Regions from separate parts of the Klebsiella sp. genome, predicted to be linked through region 4. Evidence: predicted binding sites of a transcription regulator. Region 4 holds the regulator's gene; each other region holds the start of a gene.
What was found. The regulator CRP, encoded in region 4, controls carbon source genes, mostly activating them, when cyclic AMP is high. The targets are predictions, from matches to a motif close to ATGTGANNNNNNTCACAT.

Region 1: the regulator CRP is predicted to act here: its motif matches at 2,136-2,153, upstream of QVF11_RS04340 (glycoside-pentoside-hexuronide (GPH):cation symporter).
Region 2: the regulator CRP is predicted to act here: its motif matches at 6,267-6,284, upstream of cdd (cytidine deaminase).
Region 3: the regulator CRP is predicted to act here: its motif matches at 3,530-3,547, upstream of QVF11_RS20245 (sugar transporter).

What each region holds. Positions count from the first base shown of each region.
Region 1 is NZ_JAPUEW010000011.1:838-8,840, forward strand. It holds gene pdhR (pyruvate dehydrogenase complex transcriptional repressor PdhR) at 1-63, opposite strand, end outside; gene aroP (aromatic amino acid transporter AroP) at 715-2,085, shown strand; gene QVF11_RS04340 (glycoside-pentoside-hexuronide (GPH):cation symporter) at 2,262-3,668, shown strand; gene QVF11_RS04345 (glycoside hydrolase family 43 protein) at 3,668-4,618, shown strand; gene ampE (beta-lactamase regulator AmpE) at 4,649-5,503, opposite strand; gene ampD (1,6-anhydro-N-acetylmuramyl-L-alanine amidase AmpD) at 5,500-6,063, opposite strand; gene nadC (carboxylating nicotinate-nucleotide diphosphorylase) at 6,267-7,160, shown strand; gene ppdD (prepilin peptidase-dependent pilin) at 7,346-7,777, shown strand; gene gspE (type II secretion system protein GspE) at 7,788-8,003, shown strand, end outside.
Region 2 is NZ_JAPUEW010000005.1:2,252-10,254, forward strand. It holds gene QVF11_RS00855 (3-hydroxybenzoate 6-monooxygenase) at 1-164, opposite strand, end outside; gene maiA (maleylacetoacetate isomerase) at 173-817, opposite strand; gene QVF11_RS00865 (fumarylacetoacetate hydrolase family protein) at 826-1,524, opposite strand; gene gtdA (gentisate 1,2-dioxygenase) at 1,549-2,586, opposite strand; gene mhbT (3-hydroxybenzoate transporter MhbT) at 2,601-3,959, opposite strand; gene QVF11_RS00880 (LysR family transcriptional regulator) at 4,086-5,003, shown strand; gene QVF11_RS00885 (CidA/LrgA family protein) at 5,125-5,523, shown strand; gene QVF11_RS00890 (CidB/LrgB family autolysis modulator) at 5,520-6,215, shown strand; gene cdd (cytidine deaminase) at 6,343-7,227, shown strand; gene sanA (outer membrane permeability protein SanA) at 7,352-8,003, shown strand, end outside.
Region 3 is NZ_JAPUEW010000067.1:23,758-31,760, reverse strand. It holds gene eamA (O-acetylserine/cysteine exporter) at 1-129, shown strand, start outside; gene marB (multiple antibiotic resistance protein MarB) at 164-382, opposite strand; gene marA (MDR efflux pump AcrAB transcriptional activator MarA) at 413-793, opposite strand; gene marR (multiple antibiotic resistance transcriptional regulator MarR) at 811-1,245, opposite strand; gene QVF11_RS20250 (MarC family NAAT transporter) at 1,507-2,175, shown strand; gene QVF11_RS20245 (sugar transporter) at 2,256-3,455, opposite strand; gene QVF11_RS20240 (PhzF family phenazine biosynthesis protein) at 3,661-4,452, shown strand; gene QVF11_RS20235 (SLC13 family permease) at 4,743-6,023, opposite strand; gene QVF11_RS20230 (NanQ anomerase/TabA/YiaL family protein) at 6,041-6,511, opposite strand; gene QVF11_RS20225 (sialidase family protein) at 6,508-7,683, opposite strand; gene QVF11_RS20220 (TerC family protein) at 7,714-8,003, opposite strand, start outside.
Region 4 is NZ_JAPUEW010000079.1:16,938-24,940, reverse strand. It holds gene ppiA (peptidylprolyl isomerase A) at 169-738, shown strand; gene pabA (aminodeoxychorismate synthase component 2) at 854-1,417, shown strand; gene argD (bifunctional acetylornithine/succinyldiaminopimelate transaminase) at 1,508-2,728, shown strand; gene QVF11_RS23395 (YccS/YhfK family putative transporter) at 2,718-4,796, opposite strand; gene crp (cAMP-activated global transcriptional regulator CRP) at 4,848-5,480, opposite strand; gene QVF11_RS23385 (OsmC family protein) at 5,785-6,189, shown strand; gene QVF11_RS23380 (phosphoribulokinase) at 6,245-7,114, opposite strand; gene QVF11_RS23375 (YheU family protein) at 7,151-7,369, opposite strand; gene QVF11_RS23370 (hydrolase) at 7,366-8,003, opposite strand, start outside.

The DNA.
Region 1 (8,003 bases), on a different contig from region 4:
AAACTCCAGCTGCTGCTCTATCACATCGGATAGTTTTGGTTGGCGGATCTTGCTGTAGGCCATATTCCCTGTCTCTGCCATTAGCCCGGAGTCAATTGGTCTTACCAATTCATAGTTCGTAGCGCTAAAGTAACAAAGTATTCACCTTCTGTCCATACAGGTTTTGATTGAAATCAGTAAACCCAGCATGTTTTAACAAACATACAGAAATAACATTTCAAAAATGTAACTTTGCACAAATGTTATGTTTACCCACAATGAGGTAGCGTTAACGTAATCGAAACGAAAAAATACGCTATCTGAACCGATTCACCTCACCACCAAGTGAATAAAAATTCATTTGGTGTGAATATAAAGAAAATAAGAGGTAGGTAGTGGGTATGCTGGCATGATTTACAAATGGTTTCTTTTTGCTCGCTTCGTCATCATCCCTTCATAAAGCAGGTGCATTCACTTCCGCTTATCACTATTCTCCATGATACGAAAGGCCTTTTAATGAATTACCATCCCGCCTTGCGTAAAGAAATCAGTACAGAAACGGAATTTCATAATTACACAAACACAACAATATGTGCGTCGTATCACTCAGGGTAAAACGGGCGCAGGCTCGCTGAAATTTCGCTGACTATGCTATCAGGCAGGGACAGACAGTGAAGAAGTCACCTGAAGGATGACGCGTACAAACATAATAACCATAACCACACACGAGGTTTCATGATGGAAGGTCAACAGCATGGCGATCGGCTAAAGCGCGGCCTTAAAAACCGCCATATTCAGCTTATTGCGCTGGGAGGCGCTATCGGTACCGGTTTATTTCTGGGTAGTGCATCCGTCATCCAAAACGCAGGCCCAGGTATTATTCTGGGCTACGCAATTGCCGGTTTCATCGCCTTTCTGATCATGCGTCAGTTGGGTGAGATGGTGGTAGAAGAGCCTGTAGCAGGTTCATTTAGCCATTTCGCCTACAAATACTGGGGCGGCTTCGCAGGCTTCGCTTCCGGCTGGAACTACTGGGTTCTTTACGTTCTGGTGGCCATGGCAGAGCTCACTGCCGTAGGGAAATACGTCCAGTTCTGGTGGCCTGAAATCCCGACCTGGGTTTCTGCAGCCATCTTCTTCGTTGCCATCAATGCCATCAACCTGACCAACGTCAAAGTGTTTGGCGAGATGGAGTTCTGGTTCGCAATCATCAAAGTCGTCGCCGTCGTGGCGATGATCCTGTTCGGCGGTTGGCTGCTGTTCAGCGGCAACGGCGGCCCGCAGGCCACCGTACGCAACCTGTGGGAGCAGGGTGGATTCCTGCCGCACGGCTTCACCGGGCTGGTGATGATGATGGCGATTATTATGTTCTCCTTTGGCGGTCTGGAGCTGGTCGGTATTACGGCAGCAGAAGCCGATAATCCGGAGCAAAGCATTCCTAAAGCCACCAACCAGGTTATCTACCGTATCCTGATTTTCTATGTGGGCTCGCTGGCCGTTCTGCTCTCCCTGCTGCCGTGGAGCCGCGTGACCGCTGACACCAGCCCGTTCGTCCTGATCTTCCACGAACTGGGCGATACTTTTGTGGCCAACGCGCTGAATGTCGTGGTACTGACTGCGGCGCTTTCTGTTTACAACAGCTGTGTTTACTGCAACAGCCGGATGCTGTTCGGCCTGGCACAGCAGGGGAACGCACCAAAAGCGCTAATGAACGTCGATAAACGCGGCGTACCGGTTAACACCATCCTGGTTTCCGCGGTAGTGACCGCACTGTGCGTCCTGATTAACTACTTCGCACCGGAATCCGCGTTTGGTCTGCTGATGGCGCTGGTCGTTTCTGCGCTGGTGATCAACTGGGCGATGATTAGCCTGGCACACATCAAATTCCGTCGTGCTAAGCAGCAGCAGGGGGTCGTTACTCGCTTCCCGGCGCTGTTCTACCCGCTAGGAAACTGGATCTGCCTGCTGTTTATGGTTGGGGTGCTGGTTATCATGCTGATTACCCCAGGCATGGCGATTTCCGTCTATCTGATTCCGGTATGGATTGCCGTTCTCGGCGTCGGCTATCTGTTTAAGCAAAAAACGGCCAGCGCGATAAAAGCATAATCATACATCTCAAAAATCTGTGCCCGCCGCCATTTTGCGGGCACAGAGCATTGTTATCTGCTTCACACTTTCCTCGCAACAACCTATTTGTCCATATCGTTGACCTTTTCCTGCAACGTATTTATCCATTATCCAGCTAATAATTCTCTCCATACCGCAACGGGGAGATCTCCACCATGAATGGCAATAAGCTTTCAGTTAAAGAAAAAATTGGCTACGGGATGGGCGATGCCGGATGTAACATCATCTTCGGCGCCATCATGCTGTTTGTTAACTATTTTTATACGGACATCTTCGGGCTCACACCGGCCCTGGTCGGCGTTCTGCTGCTTTCCGTACGCGTTATCGATGCCGTGACCGACCCGATTATGGGCGCAATGGCTGACCGTACTCGCAGTAAATATGGCCGTTTTCGTCCATGGCTACTGTGGATTGCCTTCCCGTACGCGCTGTTCAGCGTGCTGATGTTTACCACCCCCGAATGGACCTACAACAGCAAAGTTATCTATGCTTTCGTCACCTACTTCCTGCTCTCGCTGACCTATACCGCAATCAACATTCCTTACTGCTCATTGGGTAGCGTGATTACTAATGACCCGCAGGAACGCGTGGCCTGCCAGTCCTATCGTTTTGTCATGGTCGGTATCGCCACCCTGCTGCTCTCTCTGACGCTGCTGCCAATGGCGGATTGGTTCGGCGGCGAAGATAAAGCCAAAGGCTACCAGATGGCGATGACGGTGCTCGCCTTTATAGGTATGTGCATGTTCCTGTTTTGCTTCGCTACCGTTCGTGAACGCGTACGCCCGGCGGTGCAGACTAACGACGAACTGAAAAAAGATCTGAAAGACGTCTGGAAGAACGATCAGTGGGTACGTATCCTGCTGCTAACCCTGTGCAACGTCTGTCCGGGCTTTATCCGCATGGCCGCCACCATGTATTACGTCACCTGGGTTATGCAGCAAAGCACCCACTTCGCGACGCTGTTTATCAGCCTCGGCGTGGTGGGAATGATGATTGGCAGCATGCTGGCAAAAGTACTGACCGACCGTTGGTGCAAACTGCAGGTATTTTTCTGGACCAACATCGTTCTGGCCATTTTCTCCTGCGCGTTCTACTTCTTCGATCCCCATGCCACCATGATGATTATGGTGCTCTACTTCCTGCTGAATATTCTGCATCAAATTCCATCGCCGCTGCACTGGTCGCTGATGGCCGACGTAGACGACTACGGCGAGTGGAAAACTGGCAAACGCATTACCGGCATCAGCTTCTCCGGCAACCTGTTCTTCCTGAAGGTCGGACTGGCAATTGCCGGGGCGATGGTTGGCTTCCTGCTTTCCTGGTACGGCTACGATGCCGGAGCGAAACAGCAAAGCGCCTCGGCGATTAACGGAATCGTACTGTTATTCAGCGTCATCCCCGGCGTCGGCTATCTGATTACCGCAGGGGTCGTGCGTATGCTGAAGGTAAACCGCGAATTCATGCGTCAAATTCAGTCTGACCTGGAGAAACGCCGCATCAACTACAGCGAACTAAATGAGTTCCAGGATCACAAAACTAGTGAACACGTAAGGAAAGCTTGATGAAAAACTGGCCAAATCCGTTTATTGAACAACGCGCAGATCCGTTTATTCTGCGCCATCAGGATTGCTACTATTTTATTGCCTCGGTTCCGGAGTATGACCGACTGGAAATCCGCCGCTCTGCAACCCTTGAAGGCCTGCGCGACGCGCAGCCGGTGGTGGTCTGGCGCAAGCCGGAGAGCGGCCCAATGAGTCAGCTGATTTGGGCCCCAGAACTACATGAAATAGAAGGCAAATGGTACATCTACTTTGCCGCCAGCCACACGCACGATCTCGATGAATTGGGCATGTTCCAGCATCGCATGTTCGCTCTGGAATGCGCGGATAGCGACCCGCTAACCGGCAAATGGCAGGAAAAGGGCCAGGTAAAAACGCCGTTTGATACCTTTGCACTGGATGCCACCACCTTCCACCATCAGGGCAAGCAGTGGTACCTGTGGGCGCAAAAAGACCCGGATATTGCGGGCAACACCAACCTGTATCTGGCTGAACTTGAAAACCCGTGGACGCTAAAAGGAAAACCAGTGATGCTGAGTAAGCCGGAGTTTGACTGGGAGTGCCGCGGCTTTCTGGTCAACGAGGGTCCGGCGGCGCTGTTCCACGATGACAAACTGTTCGTCAGCTACTCCGCCAGCGCTACCGATGAAAACTATTGCATGGGCTTACTGTGGATAGATGTCAACGCCGATCCGCTCCAGCCGGAAAACTGGCATAAAGCACCGCAGCCGGTGTTCCGCACCAGCTACGAAAATCGTCAGTATGGGCCGGGACACAACAGCTTTACACAAACGCCGGAGGGAGAAGATGTGCTGGTGTACCACGCGCGCAACTACACCGAAATCGAAGGCGATCCGCTGTACGATCCGAATCGTCATACCCGTCTGAAATTGGTTCGCTGGCAAGAAAATGGGATGCCTGATTTTGGCATCCCGGCAGCAGATACATATTAAGAGCAACGCCTGCCCTTAACGGGCAGGCGGTTAAATCAACGTCCCGTAAATCGTCAGCAGCGCCATAATCACCACTACCACCAGCGACGTTTTCTTCGCCATGGAAACCGCCGCTTTCGGCGTAGCCACTTTATCGACGTGGGGCTCGCGAGCCAGCGAATACTGCGCCAGACGGGTTAATACTTGATATTGCGAAGAGTGGCGATCGCCTAGCGAAGCAAACCAGGCCGGTAAAGCTTTTTCTCCGTGCCCTACCAGAGCATAAACCACGCCAACCAGGCGTACCGGCACCCAGTCCACTACGTGCAGGATACCGTCGATTCCCGACTGTAAACGATGATGTGGCGTCTGATAACGCGCCAGCCAGGTTTGCCAGGCACGCAGCACACAATAAGCGATTAGCGTTAACGGCCCCCACGGTCCACCAACAACGAACCAAAACAGCGGGGCAAGATAATAGCGATAGTTAATCCACAACAGTGCGTTTTGCAGCTCGCTGAGATATTCACGCTGATCGCAACCCGGCGGCACGCCGTGGATAAGGGTAAGCTCACTGGCCATGGCGTCGCAGGCGCGGCTATCATCACGGGCAGCGGCTTTCAGATACGCATGGTAATGCAAGCGGACTTTCCCAGCGCCAATGCACAGCAGGCCGAGCAAAATCCAGAACACCAGCAGCGGAACGTTAAATAGCTGCCCTTGTAGCAAGCGCTGAATAATAAAGACCACCGCTACCGCTGCAGCCGTCATCAGTACGGTGCCAAAGAGTGAATAATGCTTCACCCGGCGAAACAACACTTCCAGCCGGTGATCAAGCTGCCAGTGCTCGCCCAGCTTGAACAAACGCTCGGCAATAAGCACTAACAGCGTGGTAAACAACGTCATGGCATCTCCTTATCTGACGACGAGGTTAACAAACCGCGAAATTTTGCCCAGTCAAAAGCCGGGCCGGGATCCGTTTTACGCACGGGTGCAATATCGCTGTGGCCGGTGATATGGTCTGCAATGGCCGGGTAGAGCGAAATAAGCTGCCGGGTAATAGCCACCAGTTGCTGATATTGCGCCTCGGTATAGGCCTGTGTGTCGGTCCCTTCCAGCTCAATGCCTATTGAAAAATCATTACAGCGCTCGCGTCCGTGGTAGCTGGAAACACCCGCGTGCCACGCGCGCTTATCGAAAGGCACATACTGCACGATTTCACCGTCCCGGCGAATCAGACAATGCGCCGAAACGCGAAGATGGGCTATCTCAGCAAAGAAAGGATGAGCATCGGGAGCGAGCGTACCGCTGAACAGGGCATCAATCCATGGACCACCAAATTCGCCGGGCGGCAGACTGATATTGTGCACCACCAGCAAAGAAGGCGTTTCATTATCCGGGCGGCTATCGTGGTGCGGCGAAGGAACCCGACGCGCATCTACCAGCCATCCCCCGTTCAACTGCATGTTGAGTCTCCTTTTACTAACCTATGCATTCGCGGCGCCCGGGGCCCAAAGAATGCCTGCTGTTATACGCACTATCACTCATCACAAAACTAACTTGAGACCCACGGTGAAGCCGCCAGAAGGGTGAAGTGGATGTGGTACAGAAACGTGGTTCAGGTTAGCATGTTTCACACTTCTGAATCCTATCTATCTGGAGCTTTATCATGTCGCCTCGTCGCTACAATCCCGACCGCCGCCGTGACGCGCTGCTGGAACGTGTTAATCATGATATTACTGACGCCGTCGCCCAATCCCTGCGGGAGGATCTGGGCGGTGAAGTGGATGCTAATAACGACATTAGCGCACAATTGTTGCCGCAAGACGCACGCTCGCACGCAGTGGTGATCACTCGTGAAGACGGCGTATTCTGCGGTAAACGCTGGGTAGAAGAGGTCTTTATTCAGCTCGCTGGTGATGACGTCAACCTCACCTGGCATGTTGCCGATGGCGACGCGGTTAAGGCTGATCAGCCGCTGTTTGAACTGGATGGCCCCTCCCGTGTTCTGTTAACTGGCGAGCGCACTGCGCTCAATTTCGTGCAGACATTATCCGGGGTGGCAAGCGAAGTCCACCGCTATGTCGACCTGCTTGCTGGAACCAAAACCCAACTTCTCGATACGCGTAAGACGTTGCCCGGTCTGCGCACGGCGCTGAAGTATGCAGTTCTGTGCGGAGGCGGAGCGAACCACCGTCTGGGTCTATCTGACGCCTTCCTGATCAAAGAGAACCACATTATCGCCTCTGGATCGGTACGCCAGGCGGTAGAAAAAGCGTTCTGGCTGCACCCTGATGTTCCGGTCGAAGTCGAAGTCGAAACCCTTGAAGAGCTTGAAGAAGCACTGAAAGCGGGCGCTGACATCATTATGCTCGACAACTTCACCACCGATCTGATGCGTGAAGCAGTGAAGCGCACCAATGGTCAGGCGGCGCTGGAAGTTTCCGGCAACGTTACCTTCGATACCATCCGTGAATTTGCCGAAACCGGTGTCGATTACATCTCCGTAGGTGCACTAACCAAGCACGTGCGCGCGCTCGATCTCTCAATGCGTTTCCGCTAACTGTCCTGCCCCGGTTGATATCCTGCACCGGGGCTCTTTTTTTTGCGAGCCGACTCGCACACCGATAATCCCTCACTGCAACCAGCAAAAAAAGCCTGGAACCTTGCTTCCTTAGGCGCGATCAGCGACTCGCACAGCAGATTAAAGCCCGGCAAAGTGCTCCCGAAAACAACAAGGAGCAACTTATGGATAAACAACGTGGCTTTACCCTTATTGAACTGATGGTGGTCATTGGGATCATCGCAATCCTCAGCGCTATCGGCATTCCTGCTTACCAGAACTACCTGCGAAAAGCGGCTCTCACTGACATGCTGCAAACCTTTGTACCTTTCCGCACCGCCATTGAGCTTTGCGCGCTAGAGCACGGTGGATTAACAACCTGTGATGGCGGCAGCAATGGTATCCCCTCCCCCACCACCACGCGTTACGTCTCGGCAATGAGCGTCGCCACTGGCGTTGTCACGCTCACCGGCCAGGAAAGCCTCAATGGCTTAAGCGTCACGATGACCCCTAGCTGGGATAACGCTAACGGCATCACCGGCTGGCAGCGCGTTTGCAGCATTACCGGCGACAGTGCGCTTAAGCAAGCCTGCGAAGACGTATTCCGTTTTAACTGAGGGTGAGGCAATGAAAACTGAACAATTGATACCTCTGTGCCAGCGCTACCAGGCATTACTGCTCAATAGCGATGCACACACCATTGCCATCGCCGTTGTTGATGCGCCAGCACCAGAGCTTATGGAAGCACTACGCTTCGCGACCCAGAAACGAATCGATATTGAGTGTTGGAGTCAGGACCGGATGGACAAACGACTACAGACACCAGGGATAGCGGTATCCCCA
Region 2 (8,003 bases), on a different contig from region 4:
GCCGAGAAGGCATTTGGCCCAAGCTGGATCCCCGCGCCGATTTCGCCAATTTCGTGGGCTTTCTCCAGCAGCATAACTTTGATTCCCTGACGCGCCAGAGAGAGCGCCGTTGCCGCCCCGCCAATACCGCCGCCGACAATGATTGCTCGCATCACTTTTGCCATGTTGCCTCCTAAGCCGGGATCTTATCTTGTTGGTTTTCCGGCGCGGCGGCGATGAACGCCGGGAGCCGGGTGCAGGCGTCATAGACCGCCTGACAGCGTGGGTAGTGGCTCAGATCGCAGCCCATTCGCAAAGCGTTAGCCCACTGCGGCACCAGGCAGCAGTCGGCCAAAGTTGGCGTATCACCCACGCAGAAATTGCCGGATTTGGCGTGGCGCAACAGCTGCTCCACGGCGCTCAATCCCTGCTGGATCCAGTGCGCATACCAGCGTTTTTTATCCTCTTCGCTCGCCTTCAGCTCGTCGCCAAGGTAGCGCAAAACGCGCATGTTATTAATCGGGTGGATATCGCAAGCGATAGCATAAACAATCTCCAGCACCCGCATGCGTGCGGTATCCTCCTGCGGTAGCAGCAGCGGCTGCGGATAGTGGCGGTCAAGCCAATCCGCAATCGCCAGCGACTGACCGAGAGATTCACCCTCATCGGTAATCAGCGTCGGCACCAGGCCAACCGGGTTCAGCCGCCGATATTCCAGCGCGTTCTGCTGACCAATGCGGATATTCACGCCCACGCTCTGGTAGTCAATGCCTTTCAGCGCCAGCGCAATCCGCACGCGGTAGGACGCGGAACTATTAAAAAAGCTGTACAGCTTCATCATTCACCTCACACCACGCGAACGGAGATCGGCGTTAGTCCCTCTACGTTGCCGGTGATGACATCGCCTTTCACCACCGCGCCAACGCCTTCCGGAGTACCGGTGAAAATCAGGTCGCCGGGTTGCAGCTCAAAGAAACCGGACAGATAACTGATGGTCTCATTGACCGACCAAATCAGATGGCGGATATCGCTGCGCTGCTGATCTTCGCCATTGACCTGCAACCAAATTCCGGCCTCGTTAACGTCCGCCGTATCCGCTTTATGCAGCGGCGCAATCGGCGCGGAAAGGTCGAAGGATTTACCGATTTCCCACGGACGGCCCATCTGGCGCATTTCCATCTGACGGTCGCGGCGGGTCATATCCAGGCCGGTGGCGTAGCCCCAAACGTATTCATGAGCCTGCTCCAGCGGGATATCGCTGCCTTTTTTGCCAATCGCCACCACCAGCTCAATTTCATAGTGATAGTTATCCGTTTGCGATGGGTATGGCAGGTTCAGCGTTTCCCCAGCGGCAACCGGTACCACCGCATCGGCGGGTTTGCAGAAGAAGAACGGCGGTTCGCGATCCGGGTCAAAGCCCATTTCACGAGCGTGGGCGGCATAGTTGCGACCAACGCAGTAAACGCGGCGTACCGGAAACTGCTCATCGCTGCCAACAACCGGAACGCTAATCGGGGCCTGGGGTGCAAAAACATATTGAGTCATGAGTCTTTTCCTTATTCTTAATTTTTAATAACGCGCTTCGCGGAACAGGCCGAGAGCTTCCTGCACAGGACGATCCGAAAAGCTGAATAACACGGTATCTTCGGCAGAGTTAAAAGAGACGGCATGCCAGGTCGGCACGACGAAGATATCTTTTGCCTGGAAAGAGAAGGATTGTTCGCCAATGGTCACCTGGCCGCTGCCTTCCACCACGTGATAAATAGTACTGTCGGTGGTTTTCGCCGCACGTGAACTAAACCCTTTTGGCAACAGCTGCAGGAATGCGCCCATCGACGGCATCGGGTAGCCGCCGGTAACCGGGTTGACGTAACGCATCTTGTAGCCGTCCCACTCATCAGCATCGCCCATACGCATCAGGTCATGCAGCGCTTCGCGGCTGCGGTCATAGCGATAGTTAAAAATGGGCGAGGAGTTACCGGACTGATGGCGCAGCGGCAGCATATTGGCGGCATAACGCGGCAGATAATCCCCTTCTTTACGGGTTATCGGCTGCTGCTCTTCCGGGTAATCTTCAGCAAAGCCGCAGCCCAGATAGTTCACCAGCGGCAGGTCTAAACCATCCAGCCAGATAACCGGTTCATTGCCGGGGTTGCCGTGGTCGTGCCAGCGCCACTGCGGCGTCAGGATAAAGTCGCCGGCGCGCATTTGCGTGCGTTCGCCGTCGACGGCGGTAAACGCCCCTTCACCTTCAACAACAAAGCGCAGCGCCGACTGGTTATGGCGGTGGCTCGGTGCCACTTCACCGGGCATGATCAGCTGTAAACCGGCGTACAACGATGAAGTAATCGATGACTGTCCGCGCAGCGCCGGATTCTCCAGCACCAGCACGCGGCGCACTGCTTCTTTCGCGCCAATTAGCTCACCGCTTTCCAACAGTAGCGGACGAATCTCCTGATAATTCCAGTAAGCTGGCGCACAGGTGGCGTTTGGCGTTTTCGGCACCAGGTGGTGCAGCGATTCCCAAAGCGGCGTCAGGTTTTGTCCGGAAATATGCTGGTAAAACTGCTGACGGCCGTTGTGTGCTTCCGTGGTGGATCGGGACATGAGCGTTCTCCTTATTATTTATTCACGATGCCTGCAGAAGGCAGCGCGGCAGGTACAGATGTCGGGTTGCGGACGGCAAGCGTCAGCAGAATAAGCATCACGGCGCTAACAACGGCCGGTACTGCGATAACAAAAAACAGGGTGTCGAAAGAGAAATTCATCGCCATCATCACGCCGCCGGAGAGTGAGCCAACGATGGCTCCGCAGCGACCAACGGCGTTGGACCAGCTCACGCCGGTGGCGCGGCTTTGCGTGGGGTACAACGTTGCGGTTAGCGCATTAAGACCCACCTGAGAGCCGCTGATACCAATGCCGGTGCCGAAAATCGCCAGCGCCATCAGCCACAAGCCGTTCTCGCTCAGGCCAATCATGACGATACAGACCGCCCCCAGACCGTAGCTCAGCGCCAGCACCCGATAAGGATTGAAGCGATCCATCAGCACGCCGAGCAGCAGCGCGCCAAAGGTACCGCCAATCTGGAAGGCAGCGGTGACCCACGAGGCATGTTGTAAATCAATCCCGCGATGATTAAGCAGCGTCGGCATCCAGCTGGAGAGCAGATAGATAATCAGCAGGCTCATAAAGAACACGACCCATAACATTAAGGTGATGGGTAACTGACGCCCGGCAAACAGCTGGCGAATGCTGCCTTTCGCACCAGCGGCAGGCTCATCAAGCCAGAAATGGGCGTCGTTGTAGCGCTCGCCGGTTATCGCGCCAACGGTTCTGGCGATAACCGCTTGCGGCAGCTGACGGCGAATTTGCCAGCGCGGTGATTCAGGAAGCAGCGGCACCAGCGCCACCGCCAGCATCAGCGGGAGAACACCGCCCAGCACCAGAATACCGTGCCAGCCAATCAGCGGCACCAGTTGGGCGCTGACCACGCCGCCAAGCGCCGAGCCAAGGGTGAAGCCGCAAAACATCAGGGTCACCAGCGCCCCGCGCCGCCGGGCAGGCAAGTATTCTGAGGTCATGGTGATGGTATTAGGCATCGCGCCGCCTAAGCCCAGTCCTGTCAGGAAGCGCAGGATAACCAGCGTCTCAAGGTCAGGGGAAAAAGCAGAAAGCAGGCTAAACAAACCGAACAAGGCCACGCAAAACTCAATCACCCGTTTGCGGCCAAAGCGGTCAGAAAGCGGGCCGCAAAGCAGCGCCCCGGCGGTTAAACCCAATAATCCTGCGCCAAATAACGGGGCGAGGTCACCCGCAGTTAACTGCCAGTGGCTGCGGATATCCGGTGCGATAAAACCAATGGCCGCGGTATCGAAGCCGTCCAGCATGACCACCAGAAAACAGCAGATAATCACGCGCCATTGGCGGGCTCCGACCGGTACGGCATTCAATAGCGTTTGCAATTCAAGTCGTTGAGTCATCGTTATGCCTCAGTGCAGGTAGGGGTAGATGTTGTATTTATTTCTTTTATGTTGCGATTTTGTAACTCAAGCAATGAAATGTACAATGGTATTTCGGGCATAGACATAACCTGGAGGTTATCGCCAATGGCAGACTGGACGCAGAAATTGAAGCGGCACCATCTACAGATGCTGGTCGCGCTGGGGGAGCAGGGCAACCTCACGCAAGTGGCTAAAATGATGAACATCACTCAGCCCGCCCTTTCCAAATGGCTAAGCCAGTTTGAAGACGAAGTTGGCATCACTCTGTTTGAACGACATAGCAAGGGCCTGCGCACGACGGAAGGCGGAAAACTATTACTTCAGCATGCTCAGCGGTTAATTAACGATATGTCGCGGTCGCAGTATGAAATTGAGCGTTTTAAACAGGGTGGACAGGTTGGCAGCCTGATGATCGGCTGTTCGCCGGTGGCGACCGACTGCGTCTCGCAGGCAATCCTCGAACTGCTCAAAGAGATGCCGACTCTACATCTTAATATCGAAGAGAAAGTGATGACGCCGCTGCTCAACGATCTGCTCGCCGGCGTGGTCGATGTTGTGGTGGGCCGGGTCGGCGGGCGAGCGCTGGAACTGCCGCTGAGCTACCGGGTGCTCTACACCGAGCCGGTGTGCTTCGTCGCCCGTCCCGACCACCCGCTGGCAGAAAAACTGCGCTTAAGCTGGGCCGACCTCGCCCACTGGCGCTGGATTGTCTGGCCAACCGGTACGCCGATTCGCCTGAGCATTGATAATGCGCTGGTGGATAATGGCGTAATGCTGCCGGAAAACACTATCGAATCAGCATCGATGAACGTCACCAGCAACCTGCTACAAAGCAGCGATATGGTATCGATTCTTTCATTGCGCCTGGCCCAGCGCTACGCCGCGCAGCACCAGTTGGTGATTCTTAATTTGCCGCGCATTGAACAAAAAGGTAGCGTTGGCGTGTTCTGGCGAAAAAGTGAAGCGCCATCACTTGCACTTAACCGCTTTCTTCATTATCTATCCCTGCAGCCGTCGCCCTGAAATCAGTATGATCAAGTGTTCCAGATCTCTATCGCAGGTATGCGTAGAATTCATGATGTGATCGGTAGCACATTTTTGGGTTTAATTGTATGATGAATATGGTTCATCAAGGGTTATTACCATGAGTCAATCACTGATTATTGTCTGGCAGTATCTGCGCGCTTTCGTGCTGATATATGCTTGTTTATATGCCGGTATTTTTATCTCCTCCCTTCTGCCGATAACGATCCCTGGCAGCATTATTGGCATGTTGATTTTGTTCTTTTTACTGGCGTTGCAAATCATGCCCGCGCAGTGGGTTAACCCCGGCTGCAATGTTCTGATCCGCTATATGGCATTGCTGTTTGTGCCCATCGGCGTAGGCGTTATGCAATATTGGGATTTACTACGCGCGCAGTTCGGCCCGGTAGTGGTCTCCTGTGCAATAAGCACGCTGGTGGTCTTTTTGGTGGTCAGCTGGAGCTCGCACCTGGTTCACGGAGAGCGCAAAGTGGTCGGGCAAAAAGGACGTGATAAATGATCCATGAAATCTGGTGGTCGTTGCCGCTCACGCTAGCGGTCTTTTTCCTCGCCCGCAAGCTGGCGGCGCGGTTTAAATTTCCGCTGCTCAACCCGCTGCTGGTGGCGATGGTAGTACTGATTCCTTTTCTGCTGATAACCGGTATCTCCTACGAGCGCTATTTCCTCGGCAGCAAAATTCTTAACGACCTGCTGCAACCGGCGGTAGTTGCACTCGCCTTTCCTTTGTATGAGCAACTGCACCAGATCCGCGCCCGCTGGAAGTCCATCATTACCATCTGCTTTATTGGTAGCGTGGTGGCGATGGTCACCGGCACCACCGTTGCATTGCTGATGGGTGCGACTCCGCAGATTGCCGCTTCTATTTTGCCAAAATCGGTCACCACGCCGATTGCCATGGCGGTGAGCAGCAGCATTGGCGGTATTCCGGCGATCAGCGCCGTGTGCGTTATTTTCGTCGGTATTCTCGGGGCGGTGTTCGGTCATACCCTACTGAACCTGATGCGTATCCACACCAAAGCCTCCCGCGGGCTGTCGATGGGTACCGCATCCCACGCATTAGGGACCGCTCGCTGTGCAGAGCTCGACTATCAGGAAGGGGCGTTCAGCTCGCTGGCGCTGGTACTTTGCGGGATTATCACCTCGCTGATTGCACCGTTTTTGTTTCCGATAATTTTGGCGATAGTCGGATAGTTGTGATTCAAATCGCATTTTACAATGCAACATGAATAAGTTGCACAAACAATGAGATGTTTATCACATATACAGGTTGTAACCACCCGTACACTAGATTTCCATTACATTGTTATGAGGCAACGCTATGCACCCACGTTTTCAAGCTGTTCTTCCCCAACTGGCGGCGGATCTGCAAGCGGCCATCGCCCCGATGCTGGCCGACCCGCATTTTCCAGCGATGCTCAACGCCGGGCAAGTTGCAGCGTTGCAAAGCGCAACGGGTCTGGATGAAGACGCGCTGGCCTTTGCTCTGCTACCGTTGGCGGCGGCCTGCGCCCGCGCTGACCTTTCTCACTTTAACGTTGGTGCGGTGGCTCGAGGCGTCAGTGGAACCTGGTATTTCGGCGGTAACATGGAGTTTCTCGGTGCCACCATGCAGCAGACCGTGCATGCCGAGCAGAGCGCCATTAGCCATGCCTGGCTGCGCGGTGAAAAGTCTCTGCAAGCGATTACCGTCAACTACACCCCTTGCGGTCACTGCCGTCAGTTTATGAACGAACTAAACAGCGGACTGGCGCTGCGTATTCATTTGCCGGGTCGCGAGGCGCATTCGCTCCAGCACTATCTGCCAGACGCTTTCGGACCGAAAGATCTGGAAATCAAAACCCTGTTGATGGATGAGCAAGATCACGGCTTCCCGCTCAGCGGCGACGCGCTGACTCAGGCGGCGATTCAGGCGGCTAACCGCTGCCATATGCCTTACAGCAAGGCCCCATCCGGCGTGGCGCTGGAGTTGAAAGACGGGACTATTTTCACCGGCAGTTATGCCGAAAATGCGGCCTTTAACCCGACTCTGCCGCCGTTACAGGGCGCACTCAATCTGCTGAGCCTCAACGGCTACGATTACCCGGATATCCAGCGCGCTATTCTCGCCGAGAAGGCCGACGCGACACTGATTCAATGGGATGCGACCGTAGCGACGCTGAAAGCGCTGGGCTGCCATAATATCGATCGCGTACTGTTAGGCTAATCACAGACTGCGGGCCAAACGGCCCGCATTGTTGAAAATCCCCGCAATTAAACGACGGTTTCTTGCGCTTGCCCGGCGGGTAAAGTAGCCTGAAGGCTCCCTCGTTCACTATTGAGCCAAGTCCATGTTAAAGCGTGTGTTATACAGCCTGTTAGTCCTGTTCGGCTTGCTGCTGTTAACCGTGCTGGGCCTCGACCGCTGGATGAGCTGGAAGACATCTCCCTATATCTACGATGAGCTACAAGACCTGCCCTATCGCCAGGTTGGCGTAGTGTTGGGCACCGCCAAGTACTACCGCACCGGCGTCATCAATCAATATTATCGCTACCGGATTCAGGGCGCGCTGAACGCCTACAACAGCGGCAAGGTGAACTATCTGCTGCTGAGCGGCGATAATGCGTTGCAGAGCTATAACGAGCCGATGACCATGCGCCGCGATTTGATTAAAGCAGGCGTCGATCCGGCGGATATCGTGCTGGATTACGCCGGTTTCCGCACGCTCGATTCGATTGTGCGCACCCGTAAGGTGTTCGACACTAACGACTTTATTATTATTACCCAGCGTTTCCACTGCGAGCGGGCGCTGTTTATCGCCCTGCATATGGGGATTCAGGCGCAGTGCTATGCGGTGCCGTCACCGAAAGATATGTGGAGCGTGCGACTGCGCGAGTTCGGCGCTCGCTTCGGCGCGCTGGCGGACCTCTATCTTTTTAAACGCGAACCGCGCTTTTTAGGCCCGCTGATCCCTATCCCCGCCCAGCAAGAAGTCCCGGATG
Region 3 (8,003 bases), on a different contig from region 4:
AGCGCCGCGCTGCTGCTTGGCGAAACGCTAAACCACCTGCAACTGCTGGGTGCGGTGCTAATTATGGCCGGGCTGTATATCAACGTATTTGGCCTGCGGATCGTGCGTCCGGGCATGGCGCGAGGATAAAAAAAAAGCCCCGTTGCCGGGGCTAAAAGGGATTTTACAGGCCTTGCTGGTTGTAATACGGCACGCCTAATTCATCTGATTTATCACTGCCAGAAGCCATGTGATTGAAATCAAACGGCGAATCATTATGTTCGGAAGGAATAATCATCGCATCCCGATTGTTGTGACGAACCGGAGTGGTGGTTTGCTCCGCGAAACTCTGGCTGGAGACCAGTGCCAATAGCACGATGGCGGCGGAAGCGAATAATTTCATGATTTCCTCAATACGTCTTTTTGCAGGCGGTTAACAACAGTTATTTAGTGGGAGCAGGTAGCGTGACTCGCCCGGTACGTTGGTAATGCGATACTGGTGCGGCGGCACATCGAAATAGTTTTTGAAAGTCCGCGTCAGCGTTTGCTGCGATTCAAAGCCATAACGCTCGGCCAGATATAGAATCGGCTCGTTGCTTTGCTTGAGCTTCTGCGCAATTTCAGTCAGCTTACGGCTGCGAATATACTGGCCCAGCGAGTGACCAGTCTCTTTCTTAAACATTCTTTGCAGGTGCCACTTGGAGTAACCTGAGCGCTCTGAAACCTTCTCCAGCGACAGGGGCGATTCCAGGTTATCCTCAATCCACGACAAAATACTATGGATAGTGATGGCGTCGTTATTGCGTCTGGACATCATCTTACCTCTTCTTATTACGGCAGAACTTTTTTGAGCAAATACTCAAGAGTGACCACTTCATCCGCCGACAGATTTTTTGTTAGTTCCTGGTGCAATTTCTGACCCACAACCTGATGACAATGCTCACAAAGGGCTGCGCCGTCTGCTGTTAGCTGCACCAGTACGCCGCGTTTGTCAGTGGGGTTGGGTAACCGTTCAATCCAGCCTTTACAGACCAGACGGTCGAGCATGCGCGTCATTGCGCCTGGGTCGACCGAGAGCACGGTTTTCAGCTCAACGGGGGTAATACACACTTCGCAACGAATGGAACAGAGCACCCGAAACTGGGTGGACGTAATATCCATCGGTGAGAGGTAGTCGTTGAGCAGGCGATCTTTCTGCTGGTTAACCATTTGGATCAAGCGGCCAAGAGGGATCATTTCGTTAAACAGGTCGCTCGTACTTTTCACAATGGTTGCCCAGGCAATGATTTAGTTGCTGGGGATATTATTGCCTAGGCAAATATAAGTCAAACTGATTGATTGGCCGATGCCACGATTTGCTAAAACGAATCGTTGTGACTCAGGTCACTCTATTTCACATTGCTGTCTTATGATTTTACTGAATGACGAATGCGTTCTGCTGGAAACTGGCAACAACCTGACGGCAAACGATATACTCAGAGCGCGTCATTTTTTGATAATCCAACACTTACAGGACCTTAATTTTCTATGATGGATCTCTTTAAAGCGATAGGCCTGGGGCTGGTCGTGATCCTTCCGCTGGCAAACCCGCTGACCACCGTGGCGCTATTCCTTGGCCTTGCCGGGAATATGAACAATGCCGAGCGTAACCGTCAATCGCTGATGGCTTCAGTCTACGTGTTCGCTATTCTGATGGTTGCATGGTATGCCGGACAGGTGGTGATGAACACCTTCGGTATATCGATTCCTGGGCTGCGTATTGCCGGGGGGCTGATCGTCGCCTTTATCGGTTTCCGCATGCTGTTCCCGCAGCAGAAAGCGCATCATTCGATGGAAGCCAAACTGAAATCAGAAGAGCTGGAAGACGAACCGACGGCCAATATTGCTTTTGTCCCGCTGGCGATGCCAAGTACCGCAGGTCCGGGGACCATTGCGATGATTATCAGCTCTGCGTCGACGGTAAAGCACGGCGCTAACTTTCCTGATTGGGTGGTGATGGTGGCTCCGCCGGTGACGTTTGCGCTGGTCGGACTCATCCTGTGGGGCTGCCTGCGCAGCTCCGGGGCGATTATGCGTCTGGTGGGTAAGGGCGGCATCGAGGCTATCTCCCGCCTGATGGGCTTCCTGTTGGTCTGTATGGGCGTGCAGTTTATTATCAATGGTGTGCTGGAGATTGTCTCCACTTATCACGCCTGATTGTTTTTTGCATGGACAGAATGGAAACATAAAAAAGCCTGCCGATCTTCCAATCGGCAGGCTTTTTTTAATCTGCGCTATCAGGAGTGATGTGGCTGCTGATCTTCCAGTGAGACCGGCCAGCGGCGGAAAATCATCACCGCCCACACCAGCGCCACGAGGGCTGGGATAGCGCCGACGTAACCAATCGACGCCATCGACAGATGGGTACTGACCTGGCTGCCGACCAGCGCGCCCGCGCCGATCCCGATATTAAAGATCCCCGAGAACAGCGACATTGCCACGTCGGTGGCATCCGGTGCCAGCGCCAGCACTTTCACCTGCATTCCAAGGCCGATAATCATGATTGCCACGCCCCAGAAGACGCTGAGCAGCATCAGGTGATTGGCGTTATGCGATGCGGGCAACAGCAGGAGCAGACACGCCAGCAGCAGGCCAATTGCGGCGTTAATCAAGCCGGATGCATGGCGGTTGCCGAGCTTACCAAACAGGATACTGCCGACAATGCCCGCGCCGCCCAGGGTCAGCAGCAGCACGGTGGCAAAGTTACCGCTTAAACCGGCGACCGTCTGAATAAACGGTTCAATATAGCTGTAGGCGGTGTAGTGCGCGGTCACCACAATCACCGTCAGTAAATAAATGCTGAGCAGCGCCGGGCGACGGAACAATACCGGCAGGCTTTTTAACGAACCAGAATGCTCGCTCGGCAGTTTTGGCAGCAGTTTAATCAGGCAAGCCATGGTTATCAGCGCGCCCACACCAATGACCAGGAAGGTAGTACGCCAGCCAAAGTATTGCCCGACGATGCGCCCAATCGGGATACCAAAGACCATCGCCAGCGCGGTACCAGTGGCAATCAGGCTCAAAGCCTGAGCGCGTTTGCCTGCGGGAGCCATACGAATAGCCAGCGCCGAGGTGATTGACCAGAACACTGCATGGGCGAATGCGATGCCGATACGGCTGATGACCAGAACGTTAAAGTTCCATGCCAGAAACGACAGCACGTGGCTGGCAATAAACAGAATAAACAGGCCAACCAGCAGACGACGGCGCTCCATCTTGCTGGTCAACAGCATAAAGGGCAGCGACATCAGGCCGACGACCCAGGCGTAGATGGTCAGCATGATCCCAACCTGTGCCGTTTCCATGCCAAAACTGTCGGCGATATCCGACAGCAGGCCCACGGGCGCAAATTCGGTGGTATTAAAGATAAATGCCGCAATCGCAAGCGTGACTACGCGAAGCCACGCGACCTTGCGTGAAACCGTGTCTGTAATCATAAGTTCAGGGCTGGTTACTAAGAGGAAAGAAGTGGCACGATCTTAAAACGATTGCTGCTGAAAATACAATCATTTTGTGACGTGCGTCTCATTTTTGTTTTGGTCGGGTAAAAGGCGCTAACAGATTAATTTCTCTATAGAACGTGTGCATTTACTGCATTTATGTCATGTTATCGATAAGTAAAAAAAATGAAAGGGCAGAATAATGCAGGAAATTAACTTTTATCTGGTCGATGCGTTCAGTGACCATAACTTTGGCGGCAATGCGGCGGCAGTTTGCCCGCTCACCGAATGGTTGCCGGACGAAACGTTGTTGAAAATGGCGCAGCAGCACAATCAGTCGGAAACCGCGTTTTTTGTCCGTACTGATGAAGGATATGAGCTGCGTTGGTTTACCACCCAGTATGAAATCAACCTTTGCGGTCACGCGACGCTGGCGGCTTCGCACGTCATCTTTGAGTACCTCGACCATCCGTCATCAACGATTGTCTTTAGTACCCGTTTTGTTGGCGAGCTCCGCGTGACGCGCAGCGGCGACTGGCTGACGCTGGATTTTCCGGCATGGGCGACGACGGTCGTCGAACAGCCACCAGCGGACCTGCTTGCCGGTCTGGGGCTAAGCGAAGTGCAGGAAGTACGCGTGGCTCGCGATTACCTGGTGATCTTACGCGATCGTCAGCAGGTAGAAGCGGTACAGCCGGATATGCACCAGCTTCAGCGCCTGGGGAAAATGATTTGTATTAGCGCAGCAGATGATGAGTATGATTTTGTCAGCCGTTTCTTTTGCCCGGGAGAGTCGCTGTGGGAAGACCCGGTGACCGGCTCGACCCATAGCATGTTGATCCCGTATTGGGGCGAGAAGCTCGGTAAAACGGAGATGCAGGCGCGGCAAGTATCCGCTCGCGGTGGCGATCTACGCTGCCAGTGGCAGGGCGACCGGGTGCTGATTGGCGGCCAGGCGACAACCTATTTAATCGGTACGATAGCGCTGCGCTAAATATATCCGTCATACTTCAAGCTGCAGATGTGTTGGCTGCGGATTACTCGGCACATCCATGTGCCTGGCCCTGACGGGCCGTCGCAAGCGCTGTTCAAGGCACGAGTGCCTTGTCCTGCACCTCGAATTATTTAGGGTATAAGCGAATACGGATAATGGAAATAATGTGGGATCGGCAAAAAATTATGCCGATCCCGTGTCCGTAGGGGGTACGGGCAAAAGTGTGCTGCGTACTCAACGAAAAACCAGAGCCACTAGCGGGTCATACGACAACTGCTCTTATTTGATAATTACATCGGAAATATCACGATAGCGCCGATGCACAATGCCAGAATACGAATTAAGTACATCGGCACGGAGAATATCCAGAACTCCGGCAGCTTATATTTTCCCATTCCCAGTATCATCGCCGGCATACCGTCAATTGGCATATAGCCGCCGTTCCAGCCCGAAATGACTACCGCGATGGCGGCAGCGGTCGGGTTGAGGCCGAGGCTGGTACAGGCGGCGATAGCAATGGGCGCGAAGATATACACTGAACCCATGTTGGAGCCGGTAAATGTGGAACATGTACTGGTCAGCAGCGCAAAGATAAAAATAAACAGGAACGGCGAAACGTTAGCGCCGAGAACGCCAGCTACCGCATCACCCACCATCGCCGTAAAGCCGGTGCCGGCCAGCGCATCGGCGACGCCGATAACCCCCGCCATCATCAGAATAACCGGCGCGCCCATATGATCGCACACCTCTTTGAAGTCGACGACGTTAATCATCATCACAAAAGCGGCGGCAAGACCCGGAACCACATAGGCGATATTACCCAACTGATTCATCAGCATCATACCGACAACGCTGATGGCAAATGCCCCCACGGTGCAGTACTCTTTCCACGCGGGTAGGGTGACGGCTTCCTCTTCCCGTACCGACATCGCTTCCTCAGACGCATCGGCAATCGGGTGATCGGGTAAAAAACGATACGAGATCAGGCACCAGGCCAGAAACGCCAGCGACATCACCAGATTCACCAGCGCGAATTTCACCATCGAAACCTCTTCGGTGATTCCCGCGGTTTGCAGCACCGTGGCGGTGACGCCAAACAGCAGTGCGACGTTAATCGGAATTAATGGATGGTTGGTCGCAAAACCCAACGGCATCATCAGCTTTGAGGTCGGCAGCTTTTTACTGTAGGGGATTGTTGAAACCAGCGACAGAATCAGCACGTAGTAGCCGGTTGAACCGGTACCCGCCAGGCTTGCGCCAATCATCACAATTACCAGCAGCAGCGCATAGCTCTTGTAGCTGCCTTTATTGACCAGGCTCACCATTGAGGATTTCACGTTGCCGATGAGGCGCGTTTTCTGGAGCGCCGCCATTACCACCATAAACCCGGCGATCATAATCACACTTGAGTTCACAAAACCGGCAAAGGCTTGCTGAACGTTGGAGAGCCCGGTCACCACCAGTAAAAGACAGGCGAGCAGCGGTGGTGCGCCAAAGGCCATCTTGTCCGACATGATAAGCACTATCATCAGCACCAGGATGCCCAGCGCCAGAATCATTTCCATTGTCATTTTATTTATCTCCTTATTTACCCTTCCAGCATCTCGCGCGGCACCTTAAAGACCGCTTTTCGCACCGTTGCCGGAGCGCCTGGTGCGCACAACGCCTGATGGGGTTCACCGGGCAGGAAGACCGCAAAATCACCGGCGTGCAGGGTGATGGTTACCGGATGCTGGCAATCATGGGCGATAAACAGATCCGGTTTGCGCTCTTCATCGCCATCGCATGCGACAGCCTGCATTCCCGCGTTAATCACCTCGCAGCCTGACAGCATCACCTGAATATCTGCCCATTGATGGTGATATTCGCTGTGGCGCTGTGCGGCAGGTTGGGTATGCGCCTCGCCGATATTGCAAAACCAGCCGCAACCCTCCGGTTGCCAGCGTCCGTCTTCCATGGCGCTTAGCGCCTGTAGCGAAGCGTCCGGGTGCGACAATATTTGCCACAGCGCGGGGGGAAGCCCTGCCAGCGGCAGGGTGTCAAGATTTCCGACGATCATCGGGCTGACTCCTTCACCCATTGCGGGGAAACGTGCACGTATTTAATCGCCTGGCGGAACCAGGTGTAGGCAATGTGCAGAGAACCGTCCGCGCCTTGTTTAATGCTCGGGTAGGAGAACTCGCGGTTACGTTTATCCAGCGAGTTGTTGGTCATGCAGTAGCCGTCACCTTCATCGAGGTTACGCTGCCACGGCCAGCTTTTACCGCCATCGGCAGAGATAGCTACGGTCATCGGCGCGCGCGGTGCGCCCCAGAAAGCGGTGCGACCATTGATGACTTCTGGCTCTTTGCGGCTGTTATCGCCATCGTCGATTTCATCGTAAAGCGACACACGACGTTCCAGGGCACCGGCTGCGCTCATGTGGTTAAACACCAGTGCCAGTTCGCCGCTGGCAAGGGTAGTCACCTGGATCGAGGAGTTGTTATTCGGCAGTTCAGTGGGTTCCGGTACTGACCAGCTTTCGCCATTATCTACCGACTGGCTGTAGTAGATATTGTCGGCCCAGCGGCTGCGGAATAGTGCGACAAGCGTGCCGCCTGGCAGGGCGGTGATATTCATATGCACGCAGCCGAGGCTTTGCGGTACGTCGACGTCGCGCCAGGTTTTGCCCTGGTCGGAGGAAATTTTGACGGCGCTGATATCATCGTTGCCAACCCATTTTTCCCCCGGCTGAGTGCGGCAATAAAACACCGGCAGCAGCCAGTTACCGTTCTCCAGCACCGTAATCGGCTGGCGAATAAAGGTGCCGGGTTTGTCGAGCAGGGTGGCAATCTCGCCCCAGGTCTGGCCCAGGTCGGTCGACTGGCGGTAGCGCACGATGGCGGTGTCCTGGTTGCCAGAGATCTGCGCGGTCCACAGCAGCCACAGCACGTTATCCGGGGCCAGAAACAGCACCGGGTTCTGCTCGGAGCGGCTGGCGTCAGTGGACAGTTTCACCGCATCGCTCCACTGACGGCTTTCGGGGAGCAGGCGCGAGCCCCATACGGAGATATCGGCAACGCCTTCCTGGGTACCGCCAAACCACACGCACATCAGCGAGCCGTCCGGCAGCGGCAGCAGATTAGCTGCATGGTTTTGCGGGCAAGATGACGGCAGCATCGCGGTTTCCACACGCGCATCTTGTTCATGCTGACAAATCATCCCGTCACGAATTGCGGTTACTACAGACATATTCATACTCCATTATTATTCAGTAGGGTTTTATTTATTGAGCTGTAATGAGTCGTAAGCTTCATCCTGCAGCGAAGCCTTAATGATTTTTTTTGTGCGAACGATATTTAATGTTTCTACGGTCAGGGAGAAGAAAATAGCAAAATAGAGATATCCCTTCGCAATATGGACTTCCAGGCTATCGGCAACCAGTAATGCGCCAACCAGCAACAAAAAGGTTAATGACAGCATTTTCATTGTTGGCGTATTATTGACAAAATCACCAATAGTTTTAGCGGCGAACATCATTATGCCCACGGCAATAATCACGGCGGTAATCA
Region 4 (8,003 bases):
TGCATGAATAAATGTGATTGAAATCACATTTAATTATTCAGTGGATTAATGATTGCATCGTAACAAGTGTTTCAGCTAAGTAAAATTAGGTAAAAGGCTGGCCCAAGATGCAAAGGCTCTTTAGAATCAAGGCACTCGCTTTTTATTCTGCTCCGTTAAGGAATTTCCATGCTCAAATCAACTCTCGTGGCGGTGGCTGCCGTTTTCGCCTTTTCAGCATTTTCCCCAGCCATGGCGGCGAAGGGCGACCCTCATGTGTTGCTGACCACCTCTGCGGGCAATATTGAGCTTGAGCTGAATAGCCAGAAGGCACCCATTTCGGTGGATAACTTCCTGAAGTACGTCAACAGTGGTTTCTATAACAACACCACCTTTCACCGCGTGATCCCGGGCTTTATGGTGCAGGGCGGCGGCTTTAACGAGCAGATGCAGCAAAAGCAGCCTAACCCGCCGATTAAAAACGAAGCCGACAACGGTCTGCGTAATACCCGTGGAACCATCGCCATGGCGCGCACTGCCGATCAGGACAGCGCGACCAGCCAGTTCTTTATCAACATTGCGGATAACGCCTTCCTCGACCACGGCCAGCGCGATTTTGGCTATGCGGTCTTCGGCAAGGTCGTGAAAGGTATGGACGTTGCGGATAAGATTTCTCAGGTACAGACCCATAACGTTGGGCCTTATCAAAATGTTCCGTCTAAACCGATTGTTATTCTGTCGGCGAAAGTGCTGCCGTAAAATATATATCCCGCGCGGGCACCAAGCCCGCGCTGCTTTCTCCCGCCAGATAAAGTAATAAGCGAAACCCGAGAATCTGCGTAGAATACCCCGGTTTGTAACTTCCGGAGCCGCCATGATCCTGCTTATCGACAACTATGATTCTTTCACCTGGAATTTGTATCAGTACTTCTGCGAGCTGGGAGCGGAAGTCCTTGTCAGGCGTAATGATGAGTTGACGTTGGAGGAGATTATCGCGCTGGCGCCGGAGAAAATCGTTATTTCGCCGGGCCCCTGTACCCCTGATGAATCAGGGATTTCGCTGGCGGTGATTCGCCACTTTTCCGGCAAGACTCCGCTCCTGGGCGTTTGCCTCGGCCATCAGGCTATCGCGCAGGTTTTCGGCGCGACCATCGTGCGGGCTGCCAAAGTGATGCATGGCAAAACGTCCCCTGTCATTCACAATGGACAAGGGGTGTTTGCTGGGTTGAATAATCCACTCATCGTTACTCGCTACCACTCCTTATTAATCGATCCCCCAACGCTAGGGGAATGCTTTGAGATCACCGCCCGCAGCGAAGAGGGCGAGATCATGGGGATTCGCCATCGCGAGTTTGATCTCGAAGGCGTGCAGTTTCACCCGGAGAGCATTCTTAGCGAGCAGGGGCATCAACTGCTGGCAAATTTCCTCCACCGTTGATTTGTAGTTGCCATTGATTGATTTTTTATGCATATTTTGTGATTAGATTATCATAATCATTGCTGCATAACGAAGAAGGATGGGCATGACATGGCAACTGAACAACCGGCAATCACCCGCGCCACATTCGATGAGGTCATTTTGCCGATTTATGCACCGGCAGAATTTATTCCGGTGAAGGGTAAGGGTAGCCGCGTATGGGATCAGCAGGGCAAAGAGTACGTTGATTTCGCAGGCGGTATTGCCGTGACCGCGCTCGGTCATTGCCATCCGGCGCTGGTGGCGGCACTGCATGAGCAGGGCGAAACCCTGTGGCATACCAGTAATGTTTTTACCAACGAACCGGCCCTGCGCCTGGGGCGTAAGCTGGTCGATGCGACTTTTGCCGATCGGGTGGTGTTTATGAACTCCGGGACAGAAGCTAACGAAACCGCGTTCAAGCTGGCACGTCATTACACCGTGACTCGCCATAGCCCGTATAAAACCAAAATCATCGCCTTCCACAATGCGTTCCATGGTCGTTCGCTGTTCACCGTCTCCGTAGGCGGTCAGCCGAAATACTCTGATGGCTTTGGCCCGAAACCGGCTGATATCGTTCACGTGCCGTTTAACGATTTGCACGCGGTGAAAGCCGTCATGGACGATCATACCTGCGCGGTAGTGGTAGAGCCGATTCAGGGCGAGGGGGGCGTGACTGCGGCGACGCCTGAATTCCTGCAAGGGTTGCGTGAACTGTGCGATCAGCACCAGGCACTGTTAGTGTTTGATGAAGTGCAGTGCGGTATGGGGCGTACGGGCTCGCTGTTCGCTTATATGCACTACGGCGTGAGGCCGGATATTCTGACCAGCGCTAAGGCGCTTGGCGGTGGCTTCCCGATTAGCGCGATGCTAACCACTCATGAAATTGCCAGCGCTTTCCACGCGGGTTCTCACGGCTCAACCTATGGAGGTAATCCGCTGGCCTGCGCGGTGGGCGGGGCGGCGTTTGATCTGATTAACACGCCAGAAGTATTGGATGGTGTGAGTGCGAAGCGTGAGCTGTTTGTTAAACATCTCCAGCAGATTGACGCGCAGTTCGATTTGTTTAGCGATATCCGCGGAATGGGGTTGCTAATCGGTGCTGAGCTTAAGCCGCAGCATCAGGGCCGGGCGCGCGACTTCCTTTATGCTGCCGCAGACGCTGGCGTGATGGTGCTCAACGCCGGGCCTGACGTCATGCGCTTTGTGCCGTCGCTGGTGATTGACGATAGCGATATTGCCGAAGGAATGGCGCGCTTTGCCCAGGCCGTTGAGCGTGTGCTTAGCGCTTAGTGGTGCGTAGCCAGATGCCATGATGCGGACGCTGACGCCATGCCACCGACGAAATGGTGTGCATGGTGTTCAGGTGACCCAGAATGCGCTGCAGATGCTGTTCCATGGTGCTGAGCGGGCCGCGAGGGACTTCCGCATCCTGGGCCTCCATAATATTCACATCCCCAGCGCTCCCCGGACCATCTGAATCCAGCCGTTGCTGACAGCGCTGTAGCGCAATCTCACAGGACTCCAGATAACGCTGAGCCAGATCCGGCGTCAGCATATTGTGCTCGCGCGCCAGGGTGGTCATCGCATTGATGTGTTCAACAATGAACTGGCTATGGGTTACCCACAGCTTCATATCCTCCAGATAGTGCGAATTAAAGCCCGGTTCCTGCATCGCCTGATTGAGTGAGTTAAACAGCGCATTGTGCGCCTGATTAACGCGCATTCGCTGATAGGCCAGCGCCGGAGCCTGATGGTCGTCGCTAAGAATGAGCCGGATCGCTTCCTGATCGGCTTCCAGCGCGTCGTGGGCATTTTTGCGTAGCAGACCGCTTTGCCACTGCGGCCATAGCCAAACCATCCCACCAAAAGCGATCAGACAGCCAATAAGCGTGTCGATTAATCTGGCGATGATAAACTGCTCACCGTTTAGCGTGAGTAATTGAAGGGTATAAACCGCCGTGACGGTAAAACCAACCATTGCCCAGCCGTAGTTCTTACGAATAATCAGGTAGCTTAGCAGCGTGATGAAGAGCATGGCGGTCAGCGTATAGCCTTCAGGCACGTGGAAGTGTAGCGTCAGCCCGGCGATAACCAGTCCGGCAATCGTTCCAGCCGCCCGGTGAACAATGCGCACTCGCGTCGCGCCGTAGCCGTTTTGCGTCACGAAAAGCACCGTCATCAGGATCCAGTAGGGTTTCGGCAGATGCAATGCGCTGCCCATCAGGCTGGCGGCGCTCAGCATTACGCTGATGCGCGCGGCGTTGCGTAACGCCGGAGATTTAAACGACAGGTAGCTTCTCAGCGCTGGCAGCAGGGGTAAACGTCGGGTTTTATCCGCCATCAAGTTACGCGTGTACAGAGGACGCTGGGTACGCAGAACCCGGGCTATACGGCTGAAGTGCCAGGCGCAGAACTGGCCGACCGGGTTATCCGGATGTTGCCAGGCAATTTTTTCCAGCGCGCCGATCTGTTTATCCATCTGAAAGCGCTGTGGGTAACGATGGTAGAGAAGATCGTCCGCCAACTCACGCAGGCGGGCGGCAACGGTTTGCGCATTCCAGCGAATCACTGCTTCTGCGTGACTGCGTTCCACCAGTTTCTGCACTTCTTCCGGCTGATGCAGGCTAACGGAGATATGCTCCTGTAAATCCAACCCCACCTGAAAAGCGCGCAACAGACGTTTGTGGTCGTTGCGTTGATTGGCCGCCAGCATATGCATCTGCTGGTAACACTGGGTAATCAGATCAACCACTTTCTGCTGGCGGTTAAGTAGCGGCGGCAGCGAGGTGGCCGGGTCCGTATGCTGGGTCAGCAGGCTGTATTTGGCCTCGCAATAGTTAGCCAGTTCGCGGTAGAGCAGGCTCAGCGACTCGCGCAGCGGTTGTTCGCGCCATAGCCAAAACCAGAACCAGTTAAAGACGCCATACCATAATGTGCCGAGCGCGTAGATTAGCAGTGGTTCCCAGATTGGCATGTTGCCCGCGAGACTTAGTGTAAAAATCGCTGCGATAAGCGAGGCGGGGAGGAGTCTTGCGTGCAGTGAACTGATTTCGGCAGTAACGCCGAGGATGAGCGCCAGGCCAGTGAGAATAAGCGGTAGAGGGATCTCGCGTTGCAGCAGGAGCTGGACAATCAGGCTACAGCCAGCAAACAGGCAGCCGCCAATAATCAGGCGTTTAAAGAAGCGCTTATGTGGTGTGTCCAGACCGGCAATGTTGCAACAGGCTGGTACCAGGGAAAAAAGTAAGCCCTGCTGTAAATGTCCGAGAATAAGTCCAACTGCGACCGGCAGACACAACACCAGCGTTTGCCGCAGTGCGTAGTTGACTTCCGGGTGGTAAATCAGCCTGCGCCACATGAGGGGGAAACAAAAACGGCGTATTGCCATGCAATACGCCGTTTTGCCGACTTAACGGGTACCGTAGACGACGATAGTTTTGCCGTGCGCGGAGATCAGGTTTTGATCTTCCAGCATTTTCAGGATACGGCCAACGGTTTCGCGGGAGCATCCAACGATCTGACCGATTTCCTGACGGGTAATTTTAATTTGCATGCCGTCCGGGTGGGTCATCGCATCAGGCTGTTTTGCCAGGTTCAGCAGCGTCTGAGCGATACGGCCGGTAACGTCAAGGAAGGCGAGGTTACCGACTTTCTCTGACGTAACCTGCAGGCGACGTGCCATTTGCGAAGAGAGACGCATCAGGATGTCCGGGTTAACCTGGATTAGCTGACGGAATTTTTTGTAGGAGATTTCGGCCACTTCACATGCGGTTTTCGCACGTACCCATGCACTACGTTCCTGACCTTCTTCAAACAGGCCTAATTCACCGATGAAATCGCCCTGGTTGAGGTAAGAGAGGATCATCTCTTTACCTTCTTCATCCTTGATGAGTACAGCCACGGAGCCTTTAACGATGTAGTACAACGTTTCTGCTTTCTCACCCTGGTGGATCAGCGTGCTTTTTGAGGGGTACTTATGAATGTGGCAATGAGACAAGAACCATTCAAGGGTAGGGTCTGTTTGCGGTTTGCCAAGCACCATGCGCGGTTATCCTCTGTTATAAGCTATCTCCGGGCGCCGACACTACACGGCATCCGGGCATGCAATCGTATTAAATCCCTATACCTGGGAATCTGGCTGAAAATTTTCTGCAGCCTGTAATGTGAACTCCTCTGCATACATGCAGTACATCAATGTATTACTGTAGCATCCCGATTGTTTTAGCATAGCTTTCGCCGCGTGTCTCCTGGTGTCTCGCTTCAGCATGACCTAGGTCGCCTTCCGTTGCGAGAATTGTTATGTGCGCGTAATCTGTCAGGAAAATTACAGCCCTGGAGTTAAATTTATGCAAGCGCGAGTGAAATGGGTTGAAGGGTTAACCTTCATTGGTGAGTCGGCTTCTGGTCACCAGATTCTGATGGACGGTAATTCCGGGGATAAAGCGCCAAGCCCGATGGAAATGGTACTGATGGCGGCGGGCGGATGCAGTGCAATTGACGTGGTTTCTATCCTGCAGAAGGGGCGCCATAACGTCACTAACTGCGAAGTTAAGCTGACTTCTGAGCGTCGCGAGGAAGCACCGCGTCTGTTTACCCATATTAATCTGCATTTTATCGTGACTGGTAAGGAGCTGAAAGATGCTGCCGTTTCTCGCGCAGTTGACCTATCGGCGGAAAAATATTGCTCGGTGGCGCTGATGCTGGAGAAAGCAGTAAACATAACTCACTCTTATGAAGTGATCGAGGGATAAGCCGAACTGCGCGAACTCGTCGCCCCGGCATGCGCTGCGCTACCGGGGTTTTTTGTTAGTTGATTTTCCTGCCTTCCATTAGCCGCTCGACCAATGGTGCCATGATAAGCTCCATGGCCAGCCCCATTTTCCCTCCCGGTACCACTAGCGTGTTCATATGCGAGATAAACGAGCCCTGAAGCATCGCCAGTAGCCAGGGGAAATCGATATTCTGTAAGTTGCGAAAATGGATAACGACAAAGCTTTCATCCAGCGATGGGATTGCTTTGGCTGCAAATGGATTGGACGTATCCACCGTAGGTACGCGCTGGAAGTTGAGGTGAGTGCGTGAAAACTGCGGGGTGATGAAGTTGATGTAATCTTCCATCGAGCGAACGACGGAATCCATCACCGCTTCACGAGAGTGGCCGCGTTCGCTGGTATCGCGGATAAGCTTCTGGATCCACTCCAGGTTAACGATCGGCACAACCCCGACCAGCAGGTCAACATGGTCAGCGACGTTGTGCTGGGGCGTGACAACTCCGCCGTGCAGGCCTTCATAAAACAGCACGTCAGTGGGTTCGGGCAGAGACTGCCAGGGAGTGAAGGTGCCAGGAACCTGATTCCACGGCACGGCTTCATCATAGGTGTGTAAATACTTGCGTGACTGACCTGTACCGTTCAGCCCGTATTCTCTGAAAGTCTGCTCCAGCAGGCCGAAATCGTTAGCCTCGGGACCGAAGTAGCTGATGTGTTTGCCCTGATCTCGCGCTTTGCGGATCGCCATGTCCATTTCCGGGCGGGTGTAGCGGTGAAAGCTATCGCCTTCCACTTCGGCGGCGTGGAGATTTAGCTGGGCGAAGATTTTGCGAAAGGCGAGGCTGGTGGTCGTGGTTCCCGCGCCGCTAGAGCCCGTGACGGCAATCACCGGATGTTTGGCAGACATAACAACTCCCAGGGTAAACGATAGTGTGATGCCGCCTTAGCCGTGAAACTGCTTGCGGGGCATAATATTGACCGTCTCGTGCAGCTCTGACCACACCAGCGCGGCTTCTCCGCTTTTCAGCTGTTGTTTGACATCGGCGACTTTATCCGCCAGAGAACGTTCATGTTCACCATAATCGGTGCCTTCGCGTAATACAAAACTTTCAATCAGGTTATCCAGCGTTTCGGGATCGAGATCCTGCCAGGGAATAATCATATTTGCCCTCCTAACCAGCGAGTTAGCCAATCCGGGATTCGCTGTTCTAACCACATTTCCGGCTTACGCAGCGTACCACCGACAAAACCAACATGGCCGCCATGTTCTGTAAGTTGATACTCGACATTTGCTGGTAGCTGTTCTTGTGGCGGGATGGAGTGGTGATCCATAAAAGGATCGTCCTTCGCATGAATAATCAGCGTTGGTTTAGTGATGTCGCTTAAGCGCGGCATCGCACTACACTGGCGATAGTAGTCTAGCGCATCGGCAAAACCGTGGATCCTGGCGGTGATGCTATCGTCAAATTCGCGGATGCGGCGCATACCTTTTAGCTGGCGTAAATCAACCGGCAAAGAGCCCGGATAAGCTTTCAGCTTACGCGCGGCATTCGCCTTCAGCAGATTGAGCAGATAACGCTGATAAACGCGGGAAAACCCCTTATCCATATGAGAACTACAGGCTTCCAGCATAAACGGCGCTGAGACGATAACGGCAGCATCGACAGGAACATCGTCACCTTCTTTCGCCAACAGGCAGCCCAGCATATTGCCCCCGAGCGAGTAACCCACCGCTGCAGTTGGCACGTCGCCGTATTCGCGCTGAAGCCAACGTAAAAACCAGGAGCCGTCTTCCG